2 regions of the Serratia sp. 25CWL12 genome follow, and region 1 is predicted to be linked to the other one. Evidence: predicted binding sites of a transcription regulator. Region 1 holds the regulator's gene; the other holds the start of a gene.
The links. Region 1 encodes CRP, which controls carbon source genes, mostly activating them, when cyclic AMP is high. Its sites were predicted from a motif close to ATGTGANNNNNNTCACAT; they were not measured.
Positions count from the first base shown of each region.

Region 2: a site for CRP is predicted at 4,534-4,551, ahead of msrB (peptide-methionine (R)-S-oxide reductase MsrB). Genes of this name have one in related genera too.

Region 1 is NZ_CM147698.1:4,436,286-4,442,338, reverse strand. It holds gene ACX9GV_RS19300 (YheU family protein) at 1-49, shown strand, start outside; gene ACX9GV_RS19295 (phosphoribulokinase) at 141-1,010, shown strand; gene ACX9GV_RS19290 (OsmC family protein) at 1,201-1,608, opposite strand; gene crp (cAMP-activated global transcriptional regulator CRP) at 2,052-2,684, shown strand; gene ACX9GV_RS19280 (YccS/YhfK family putative transporter) at 2,740-4,812, shown strand; gene ACX9GV_RS19275 (VOC family protein) at 4,868-5,254, opposite strand; gene argD (bifunctional acetylornithine/succinyldiaminopimelate transaminase) at 5,449-6,053, opposite strand, start outside.
Region 2 is NZ_CM147698.1:2,044,817-2,050,869, forward strand. It holds gene sppA (signal peptide peptidase SppA) at 1-1,733, shown strand, start outside; gene ansA (asparaginase) at 1,854-2,870, shown strand; gene pncA (bifunctional nicotinamidase/pyrazinamidase) at 2,888-3,520, shown strand; gene ACX9GV_RS08925 (YeaC family protein) at 3,609-3,881, opposite strand; gene msrB (peptide-methionine (R)-S-oxide reductase MsrB) at 4,010-4,411, opposite strand; gene gapA (glyceraldehyde-3-phosphate dehydrogenase) at 4,758-5,753, shown strand; gene ACX9GV_RS08940 (D-hexose-6-phosphate mutarotase) at 5,961-6,053, shown strand, end outside.

The DNA.
Region 1 (6,053 bases):
CAATATCATGCCGAGTGGTCAGATCCCCACTGAGCAAGAGAATATTTAGTCACGCCAGCCTATGATTGACCAAAAAAATCAGGTAACAATGGATTATCGTTGAACAACGCCTATGCAGTTAATACGGAGTGACAAACACCATGTCTGCCAAACACCCCATTATCGCAGTGACCGGCTCCAGTGGCGCGGGTACCACTACCACCAGTCTGGCGTTTCGCAAAATTTTTCAACAGTTGAAAATCAGTGCAGCGCAACTGGAGGGGGACAGTTTTCACCGCTATACCCGACCTGAAATGGATGCGGAAATCCGTAAAGCACGCGATCTTGGTCGTCATATCAGCTATCTCGGCCCAGAGGCTAATGACTTTAACCTACTGGAGCAGAGCTTTATCCAATACGGTAAAAATGGCACTGGGCAGTCACGTAAATACCTGCACACCTATGATGAAGCCGTCCCTTACAACCAGGTACCGGGTACCTTTACCCCTTGGGAACCCTTGCCATCACCAACCGATGTCCTGTTTTACGAAGGATTGCATGGTGGCGTGGTCACCCATCAAATCGACGTAGCCAAGCATGTTGACCTGCTGGTGGGGGTCGTCCCCATCGTTAACCTGGAGTGGATGCAAAAGTTAGTTCGCGATACTGGCGAACGCGGTCACTCCCGTGAAGCCGTGATGGATTCTGTGGTCCGTTCAATGGAAGATTATATCAACTACATCACGCCACAATTTTCACGAACCCATATCAATTTCCAGCGGGTTCCCACCGTGGATACGTCCAATCCCTTTGCGGCCAAAGCGATCCCCTCGCTGGATGAAAGCCTGGTGGTGATCCATTTCCGTGGCTTGGAACAGATCGATTTCCCCTATCTTCTAGCCATGTTGCAAGGGTCATTTATTTCACATATCAATACGTTGGTGGTACCTGGTGGTAAAATGGGGCTGGCAATGGAGCTGATTATGACGCCACTGGTGCAACGGCTACTGGAAGGCAAGAAAATCGAATAATATCGAATCATGTAGGTGGGCGGCGATTAATCTCACGCCTGTGATACTCCGTTTCATCTGCAATCCAAGCGGGTGACAAGCCCTATCGACAGTCTGCCGCAGACACAACGTTTGCACAAAAATCGCCGCAGCCCAAAACGGCACGGCGATGCTTAGCGTTATTCCGTGTCAACATGACACAGAGTAGTGCTCAATCAACTTCATGGATTTCAAAACTGTGGGTAATAGTGGCCGCTTTGCCCAGCATCAGGGAAACGGAGCAATATTTTTCGGCAGAAAGGTCTACTGCACGTTCCACCACCTTTTCGGTTAGCCCTTTTCCGGTGACAATAAAATGCAGATTGATGTGGGTAAACAGTCGAGGTGCCTCTTCACGGCGTTCTGAAGTCAGTTTCACCTCACAATCGCGCACATCATTGCGGCCTTTTTGCAAGATCGGCACCACATCGATAGCGCTGCAGCCCCCCACAGACATCAACACAATTTCCATTGGGCTTGGGGCCTTATCACCCGCATTACCATCCATCAAAATCTGATGGCCGGAAGCAGACTCCCCCAAAAATGTCAGCCCTTCTACCCACTTCACTCTTGCCTGCATATTGTTCACTCCGATTATTTTTTAAAATCAACGTACGCTTTCATAGAGAAACTGGCAACGAAACCTGACACTAATCATGCTGAAACGAGACAACACAAGACACCCGCCTCACTCTGTGCTACAAACACAGCTGCAATACTTTTTTCATGGCATCAATTTCAGGGATATATCCTAAGATCATTGGTGAGTTAATGGAACCTAGCTTGCAGCACTTAATACGAGTTAATATGCTAGTGTATAAGTGATTTTTTTACCCAGATTCGTTCAAACTGCCGGTAGGCGACAAACGAACGAGTCTACTACGGCTTGAGTGACAACGGGGATATACCTCACCTCAAAACCTGTTGATAGCCACAACTAAAACATCAGGCTATAAGCACGTTTTACAGGGAACTCTGACCCCTGTGATACAAGGCAGCGATAACAACAGAGGATAATAGCGCATGGTTCTCGGCAAACCGCAAACAGACCCGACTCTTGAATGGTTCCTGTCTCATTGCCACATCCACAAATATCCATCAAAGAGTACGCTGATTCACCAAGGTGAAAAAGCGGAAACTCTTTACTACATCGTCAAAGGTTCCGTCGCGGTGTTGATTAAGGATGAAGAAGGCAAAGAGATGATCCTCTCCTACCTAAATCAGGGGGATTTCATCGGCGAGCTTGGATTATTTGAAGAAGGCCAGGAACGAAGTGCCTGGGTAAGGGCGAAAAGTGCCTGTGAAGTAGCTGAAATTTCCTATAAGAAATTTCGCCAGCTCATTCAGGTTAACCCGGATATTCTGATGCGCCTATCTGCACAAATGGCAAGTCGCCTGCAAGTCACCTCAGAGAAGGTAGGTAACCTCGCTTTTCTTGATGTGACTGGCCGTATCGCACAAACCTTGCTGAACCTGGCAAAACAGCCTGATGCGATGACTCACCCGGATGGTATGCAAATCAAAATTACCCGCCAGGAAATTGGTCAGATCGTCGGTTGTTCACGTGAAACTGTTGGCCGCATTTTGAAAATGCTTGAAGATCAAAATTTGATTTCCGCTCATGGCAAAACCATTGTCGTGTACGGTACCCGTTAATCATTAAAGAAACGGCGCTGCAATGCGCCGTTCTTTGTCTGCTGAACAGCAAAACATGTGGCGCCGCCTGATCTACCATCCAGAAGTGAACTATGCCCTGCGACAAACGTTGGTGTTGTGCCTGCCTGTCGTTGTGGGTTTACTGCTGGGCCACCTGCAACAGGGGCTGTTGTTCTCGTTAGTGCCTGTCTGTTGCAATATCGCCGGGCTAGATACCCCTCATAAGCGCTTTTTCAAGCGCCTGATAATCGGCGGGGCACTGTTCGCTCTCAGCTGTGTTTTGTTGCAACAGGCGCTGTTGTGGCATATCCCATTACCCTTACTGATGCTTGCTATGGCGCTATTGCTGGGTGTCAGCGGGGAAATCAGCCCACTACATGCACGCTTGCTGCCCGCAGCACTGGTTGCGGCCATTTTCTCTCTGAGCATGGATGGCCTACCTATTTGGTATGCCCCGCTACTGTATGCCGTAGGCACTCTCTGGTACGGCCTGTTCACTTGGTTTTGGTTTAAGTTATGGAAAGAACAGCCAATCCGTGAATCTTTAAACCAACTCTATATACAGTTAGCTGATTATTTTGAAGCCAAATATTCGCTGCTGACCCAACATACTGATCCTGAAACCGCGCTACCGCCACTGTTGCAACGCCAACAGCAAGTGATGGACCTGATCAGTTTGCTATATCAGCAGATTAACTTTCTGCCACACGCCAATAATATGGAACAAAAACGCCTGCAACGAACGTTCCAAGTGGCACTCGACCTGCAAGAACACATTAGCGTCAGCCTCCACCAGCCAGAAGAAGTGCAAAAATTGGTGGAGCAGAGCCAAGCTGAGGCGATCATTCGTCGTAATGCTCAAGTCATCGCTGCACGTTTACGCGTTGTCGCAGAAGATATCCTCTATCATCGGCACTCTCGCCGTTTTAGCATGAAACACGAATTGGCCGCGCTGGAGAAAGTGGCTACACGGCATGCTGATAATCCCGTTGGCCAGTTTTGTTACTACCATTTCAGCCGTATTGCTCGCCTGTTACGTACACAGCATCCTCTTTATCGCCGAGACCTGATGGCCAACCAGTCACGGTTACCCTTCTGGCCTGCAGTGGTAAGCTATTTATCGTTCAAATCCAACGCACTACGCAATGCAGCCCGACTGGGGGTCATATTGGCTGTAGGCAGTAGCCTAGGCCTGCTGTTGCATCTGCCAAAACCCTATTGGATCTTACTGACCATCATGTTTGTCAGCCAGAACGGTTATAACGCTACACGAGTAAGAATACAGCACCGTGCGCTCGGCACACTGATTGGGCTGGTGATTGCAGCAGGGCTTTTGCAACTGCAGTTACCAGAATATGTGACGCTAAGCATTATGCTGGCAATCACCCTCACCGCTTATCTGTTCTTGCGTAAAAACTATGGGCTGGCAGTAACCGGATTCACCATTACCGCCGTCTATACCTTGCAAATACTGGATCTCAGCGGCAGTCATTTACTGATACCTCGGCTGATTGATACCTTGATTGGTTGTGTGTTGGTCTTTGGTGGAACGATCTGGTTATGGCCACAATGGCAAAGCGGTCTACTACGCAAAAACGCTCACCAGGCGCTGGAACAGGATCAGGCCGCATTACGTTTATTACTGGAAGAACAAGAGCCGGACCCAAGCAAACTGGCTTATGCGCGGATGCAGGTAAACCAGTCACACAATGCCTTATTTACTTCGCTCAATCAGGCAATGCAGGAGCCGGGTTTTGAATCAAATTATCTGGCAGATATGCGTTTGTGGATCACCCACAGTCAGTTTATTGTCGAACACCTCAATGCCATGACCATTCTGGCCCGTGAACATTACATGCTGACACCCCAGTTGGCGGAAGAGTATCTACAAAGTTGTGAAATCGCGCTGCAAAGTTGTCAGCAGCGGCTGGAATATGATGGCCCAAGCGTCAGCAACAGCGTTATGCGCCCACCGGTTTTACAACCCAATATGCCCATTAGCGAAATGGAACGTCACTTACAGCGTATTCTTTCCCACTTGGCGTTAATGCATACCATCTCTTCGCTGGCTTGGCGCCAGCGCCCACATCATGGTCTCTGGCTAAAACGGAAACTACGGGATAAGTGACTAGTCTAAGCTCTGGATAAAAAGCCGCTAACAGCTCTTTGTCGGGCCACGGTGTCTATACGGGTATTTGATTAGCAATTTCGATCAAATTATTGTCGGGGTCCCTAATATAGAGTGACATAATTGAGCCGATAGCCCCCGTCCTCTCTATCGGCCCTTGTTCTATTGTTACCCCTAATTTAACTAACGCCTCAACAACTTGCCGTAGGGGTGTCGCACAGATAAAACACAAATCGGCGGATCCGGGCGTCGGATGGCCTGCATTAGGGAGAAACTCCTCACCGACCTGATGCAGGTTAATCTTTTGCTGCCCAAAGACTAACGCTTTGCGGTTCCCCCGAAAGGTGACAATATCAAAACCAAGAACCTGATGGTAAAAATCGCAACTGCGTTCGACGCTGTTAACGGTCAAGACTAAATGGTCCAGGTATTCTATTTTCATCTTATGTCCTCGTCTGTCCATCACCCATCAAAGCAATGATGCGTCATGTTACCCCCAACTTTGGTGAAGTATTCCAAAGAGAAGAACATGTCGCATCATCGAATTAAGTTGGAATTGAGGTTCCAAGCACATTCACCGCCTTGTTAGACCAGTCTACCGCCATCTTCTTGTTCTCGGCCGACTTGTCTTGACGATTATTGGTTGCTGGCATTCACCACATCCTGTACCGCCAATTCAAACAGCGCCATACCTTTATCAATATCTTGCAACTCCACCACCAGGGAAGGTGCAAAACGGATCACATTTGGCCCAGCATTGAGGATCATCAAACCACGGGCTGCTGCCGCAGTAAGAAAATCTCGCGCTTTGCCGTGGTATTCCGCCTTCAACTCTGCGCCAATCAATAAGCCCATGCCGCGAATATCACTGAAAATAGCGTACTTCTTATTAATCGCCTGCAAAGCGCGTTCAAATACGCCCCGACGTTGTTCAATGCCACTCAACACTTCCTGCGTATTGATAACGTCCAATGCTGCTTCTGCCACTGCGCAGGCCAGTGGATTACCCCCATAAGTGGTGCCATGTGTACCCACCTGCATCACTGAGGCAATCTCCTCAGTGGTCAACATCGCACTCACCGGGAAGCCGCCCCCTAGCGCCTTGGCGGTAGTCAGGATATCCGGGGTAACATCGTAATGCATATAGGTAAACAGCTTGCCACTACGCCCCATGCCACTTTGCACTTCATCAAACACCAGCAACGCCTGATACTTGTCGCACAATTCACGCACCCCTTTGA
Region 2 (6,053 bases), 2.1 Mb from region 1:
TTTATCTCACCTTTCAGAATAATGTCTCAATGGAAATCCCCCGCGGGGCACTATTGGTTGATCTGAAAGGCACTGTGGTTGATAGCCCAGCCGTCAATAACCGCTTCCGTCTATTAGGGCGTGAACTACTGGGTACATCCAGTAATCGTCAGCAAGAAAACTCGCTGTTTGATTTGGTGGATACCCTTCGCAAAGCGAAGGACGATAAGAACATCACCGGAATGGTGTTGCAATTAAATGACTTTGTCGGTGCCGACCAACCCTCGTTGCAATATATCGGCAAAGCCCTGCGCGAATTCCGCGATAGCGGTAAACCGATCTATGCCATAGGTGATAGCTACAACCAGACACAATATTACCTCGCCAGCTACGCCAGCAAGATTTATCTATCACCACTTGGTGCCGTAGACCTGCATGGCTTTGCCACCAATAACCTGTATTACAAAGCGTTATTGGAAAAAGTGAAGGTTACCACCAACATTTTCCGCGTGGGGACCTATAAATCTGCCGTAGAACCGCTGATTCGTAACGATATGTCGCCAGAGGCTCGTGAGGCAGATAGCCGCTGGATTGGCGGATTATGGCAAAACTACCTGGATACGGTAGCGGCCAATCGTCAACTGACCCCAGACCAACTGTTCCCTGGTGCTGCCGATATCATCAACGGCCTCAAAGCCGCAGGGGGAGATACTGCACAGTTTGCCTTGAACAGCAAACTGGTGGATGAGCTCGCTTCCCGCCCCGTCATTGAAAATCAATTGGTGAAAACCTTTGGTTGGAATAAAACCAATAATAACTTCAATTCCGTCAGTATCTACGATTACCAACCTCAATCCCCCGCTGAACTGGGGGAAGAGATCGCCGTGGTTTTTGTTAATGGCCCAATCATGGATGGCCCACAAACGGCGGGTAATGTTGGTAGCGATACCACCGCAGAACAATTACGCCAAGCCCGTCTCGATCCCAACATCAAAGCCGTGATACTGCGCGTCAATAGCCCAGGTGGCAGCGTCAGTGCTTCAGAAGTGATTCGTTCAGAATTGGTGGCCATTCGCGCTATTGGCAAGCCGGTGGTGGTTTCTATGGGTGGAATGGCGGCTTCTGGGGGGTATTGGGTCTCCGCACCCGCAGATTATATTATTGCTAGCCCGAGCACTCTCACTGGTTCTATCGGCATTTTTGGCGTGATCAATACCTTTGAGAACACCCTCGATAGTATCGGTGTCAATACTGATGGCGTGGCGACGTCTCCATTGGCGGATATCGCCGTCACCAAGGCACTACCCGCTGAGTTCTCGCAAATGATGCAACAGAACATCGAGAATGGTTACAAGAAGTTCATCACGCTGGTGGCTGACTCTCGCAAGATGACCCCAGAACAGGTCGATCAAGTTGCTCAGGGCCACGTCTGGCTGGGTAGTGATGCCAGGAAAAATGGCCTGGTGGACCAACTGGGTGACTTTGATGATGCAGTGAAAAAAGCGGCGGAGTTAGCTAAACTGACCCACTGGCAACTCAGTTGGTTTGTTGATAACCCAAGTCTGGCGGATATCCTGCTTAGCCAGTTTAATGTCTCTATTCACGCCATGCTGCCAACCATGATTCAATCAATGCTGCCAGCACCATTGAACTCGCTGGCAAAAGCTGCGGCGGAGCAGCCTGGCCTATTCAACAACCTTAATGACCCGCAACATCGTTATGCTATCTGCCTGACCTGCGGTGAAGTTCGCTAGCTGTTATCCCTAGGCTTATTCAGCATGGCGATAAATCTCTAGCCCGACAAAGTCGTCGGGCTTTTTTTTGTTACCATCTCCCTATAATTTGCTCTATTAGCAGGTCATATGAGCCTTACCATGCAAAAAAAATCCATCTACGTCGCCTACACAGGCGGCACTATCGGTATGCAGCGCTCGACGCAGGGTTATATTCCAGTATCCGGGCATCTACAGCACCAACTGTCACTGATGCCAGAATTCCATCGGCCAGAGATGCCAAACTTCACCATTCATGAATATGTGCCATTGATTGACTCTTCCGATATGACGCCAGAAGATTGGCAGCACATCGCTGACGATATTAAAAAGAATTATGATCAATACGATGGCTTTGTGATCCTGCATGGCACTGACACCATGGCCTATACCGCCTCTGCGCTCTCTTTTATGTTGGAGAATCTGGCCAAACCGGTGATTGTGACAGGGTCACAAATCCCTTTGGCTGAATTGCGTTCTGATGGTCAAACCAACCTATTGAATTCGCTCTACTTGGCGGCCAATTATCCAGTCAATGAAGTAAGTTTGTTTTTCAATAATAAGTTGTTTCGCGGCAACCGTACCACCAAGGCCCATGCCGATGGTTTTGATGCCTTTGCCTCACCTAATCTGCCCCCGTTACTGGAAGCCGGGATCCACATCCGCCGTCAGACAGGCATCCCATCCCCGGTTTGCCGTGGGGAACTGGTGGTACATAACATCACGCCACAGCCGATCGGCGTAGTCACTATCTATCCGGGTATTTCTGCTGCGGTGGTACGTAATTTTCTGCTACAACCGGTAAAAGCACTAATTCTGCGCTGCTATGGTGTGGGCAATGCCCCACAAAAAGCCGAATTGTTGGATGAACTACGCGATGCCTCAGCACGTGGCACTGTGGTAGTGAATCTGACCCAATGTATTTCAGGTAGAGTCAATATGGGGGGATATGCTACCGGTAATGCGCTGGCCCATGCAGGCGTTGTTAGCGGGTTTGATATGACCGTGGAGGCAGCATTAACCAAGCTGCATTACCTGCTGAGCCAACCCTTGACACCCGAGGAGATCCGCAAACTGATGCAGCAGGATCTACGTGGTGAACTGAGCGTGGCAGATTAACCCCTATTGGAGCTGAGATGAAGTCCGCCTTGTTATTAATCGATTTACAAAATGACTTTTGCCCTGGTGGCGCGTTAGCGGTAGCCGAAGGTGATGCCACCATTGCCATCGCCAATCAGGCGATTGACGCTTGTGGTGCGCGCAACGAACCGGTTATTGCCAGCCAGGACTGGCATCCGGCTAATCATCGCAGCTTTGCCATTCACGCTAACGCACCCGTGGGCACCTTGGGTGAACTTGAAGGTTTGCCACAGGTCTGGTGGCCAGTGCACTGCGTCCAGCATAGCTCGGGGGCCGCACTGCACCCTCAGCTTCAGCGCCAACAAATCGCAGCGGTGTTTCGTAAAGGGGAAGATCCCAACATTGATAGCTACAGTGCTTTCTTTGATAACGGCCACCGCACCTCAACCCTTTTGGATAGTTGGTTGAAAACACACGGTGTTACCCAACTTGCAGTGATGGGATTGGCCACTGATTACTGCGTAAAATTCAGCGTATTAGATGCATTGAGCCTGGGTTATCAAACTCAGGTGATTATTGATGGCTGCCGTGGTGTCAATTTGCAGCCCGAAGATAGCCAACGTGCTTTAGCGGAAATGCAGCAAGCGGGGGCAAAATTGGTGACGCTGTCACAATTTATCAACCGCTAATATCCCCTGCACTATTTCCTGCACTATCCCCTTCACTCTCCCCGGTGGGTTGCCCGCTAGCACTAACAACCTCGGGGAGGTTCGCTTGCTACTGTGGTTTCAATTTTACCAGCGGCTCTGCCATAAACTGCTGCTTCAGTTCCTGTTTACTTTTCATCACAATCTGCCCATCAGTGCCAATACTCATATGTTGTGCTTCAACATTGTGCATTGATTGCCAGAGCATCACCGCTTGCAGACTGTTTTCTTTCTGTTCTGCTGTCAGCGCGACCCCATCGGGCCATTTACCCAGTTCTACCGCCTGGCGCAAACGCTGATAAATTTCCGGCGTCATGCAAGCAATCAAGTCTTTTACTTCCATCAGTCAGTTTTCCTTTAGATGATAATAACCGATAGTTAGCTGAATCGATTTTGTTAATTCTTAATACATAGAGACCCGCTTGCCACCTATTCCCGCCGTCTACTCGAATTATGACGGAGAATCACCTGTTAACCCAGCGTCTGCTCGCCACTGTTGTCATCAGTGAAACTCAGTGAGGCAGAGTTGACACAGTAGCGTTCCCCCGTTGGCTGTGGACCATCCGGGAAAACATGTCCCAAATGAGCATCGCAGCTGGCACAGCGGATCTCTACACGTTGCATATTGTGTGAATTATCATCAAGATAACGAATGGCATCATCAGAAACGGGCTGATAAAAGCTTGGCCAACCGCAGCCTGGATCATACTTGCTGGCGGAGTAAAACAGCGGCGCGTGACAGCACAAACAGTGATACATGCCCTCACGCTGGTTATGCAACAATTTGCCCGAAAAAGGCGCTTCAGTCCCCTGTTGCTGCGTCACGTAGTGTTGAATGTCATTCAACTCTGTGCGCAATTGATTTTTAGTCATTTGTGCGATTTCCGCCCTTTACCATCACCAACCAAAACAAAACTCAATAATAACAAAAAAACAACAACACCAAGAGGGTTTTTAACCTAGACTGTAGCGGATGTGATGTGTGTAGCGACAAGACGTGATCTTTATCACACATATTGTATTTACTATCTTTATACTTAATAATTTATCCCCATATCAAGCGGAGACCAAGCGCAAATTGTGTGTGCAAATAGCGAACAAAACAGGCACTAGGTTTTGATTTGCAGCAACAATTGACACGATTCCGCTTGACGCTTGGCAAGGTTTTGGTAATTCTACAACCAACCTTTTATTCACTAACAAATAGCTGGTGGAATATATGACTATCAAAGTAGGTATCAACGGTTTTGGCCGTATCGGTCGCATTGTTTTCCGTGCTGCTCAAGAGCGTTCTGACATTGAGATCGTTGCAATCAACGATCTGTTAGATGCAGAATACATGGCTTACATGCTGAAGTATGACTCTACCCATGGCCGTTTCAACGGTACAGTAGAAGTTAAAGACGGCCATCTGGTTGTTAACGGTAAAACCATCCGTTGTACCTCAGAAAGAGATCCGGCTAACCTGAAGTGGAACGAAGTCAATGTTGACGTCGTTGCTGAAGCAACTGGCCTGTTCCTGACTGACGAAACTGCACGTAAGCACATCGCTGCCGGCGCTAAAAAAGTGGTTCTGACTGGGCCATCTAAAGATGATACCCCAATGTTCGTTATGGGCGTAAACCATAAGGCTTACGCGGGTCAGGAAATCGTTTCTAACGCATCTTGCACCACCAACTGCCTGGCCCCTCTGGCTAAAGTGATCAACGACAAGTTTGGCATCGTTGAAGCACTGATGACTACTGTTCACGCAACAACTGCAACTCAGAAAACTGTTGATGGTCCGTCTCATAAAGACTGGCGCGGCGGCCGTGGTGCGGCTCAGAACATCATCCCTTCTTCTACCGGTGCAGCTAAAGCGGTTGGTAAAGTTATCCCAGAATTGAACGGCAAGTTGACAGGTATGGCGTTCCGCGTTCCTACTCCTAACGTGTCTGTGGTTGACCTGACTGCTCGCCTGGCAAAACCAGCTTCTTACAAAGAAATCTGTGCTGCTATCAAAGCCGCTTCTGAAGGCGAACTGAAAGGCGTTCTGGGCTATACCGAAGACGAAGTGGTCTCTACTGACTTTAATGGTGAGAAACTGACTTCTGTATTCGATGCTAAAGCCGGTATCGCTCTGAGCGACACTTTTGTGAAGCTGGTTTCTTGGTACGATAACGAAACCGGTTACTCAAACAAAGTACTGGATCTGATCGCTCACATCTCCAAGTAATCGTAGATGTGGTGTTGATTATAAGGGCGACATTCGTGTCGCCCTTTTTGTACCTGTCCTCTTACCAACCACAGTGTCGTCAACTGTACAGCCCGATCTGACCATTTATCTAAGTTGCGTCTTGTAAATGAGTGGGCAATCTGGCAACAGTTTGCAGCAGTTTAGGCGACAGATATCTCTGTTTTTGCGCCGAATAGAGGCCTTAGCATGAACGAAAAAATTTTCACCCTGCCCGTTACCGAGCAATTATCCCCTTCTATTAGCCTGCGCCAATTGGATGAATTACCCGTCGTAGTGGTT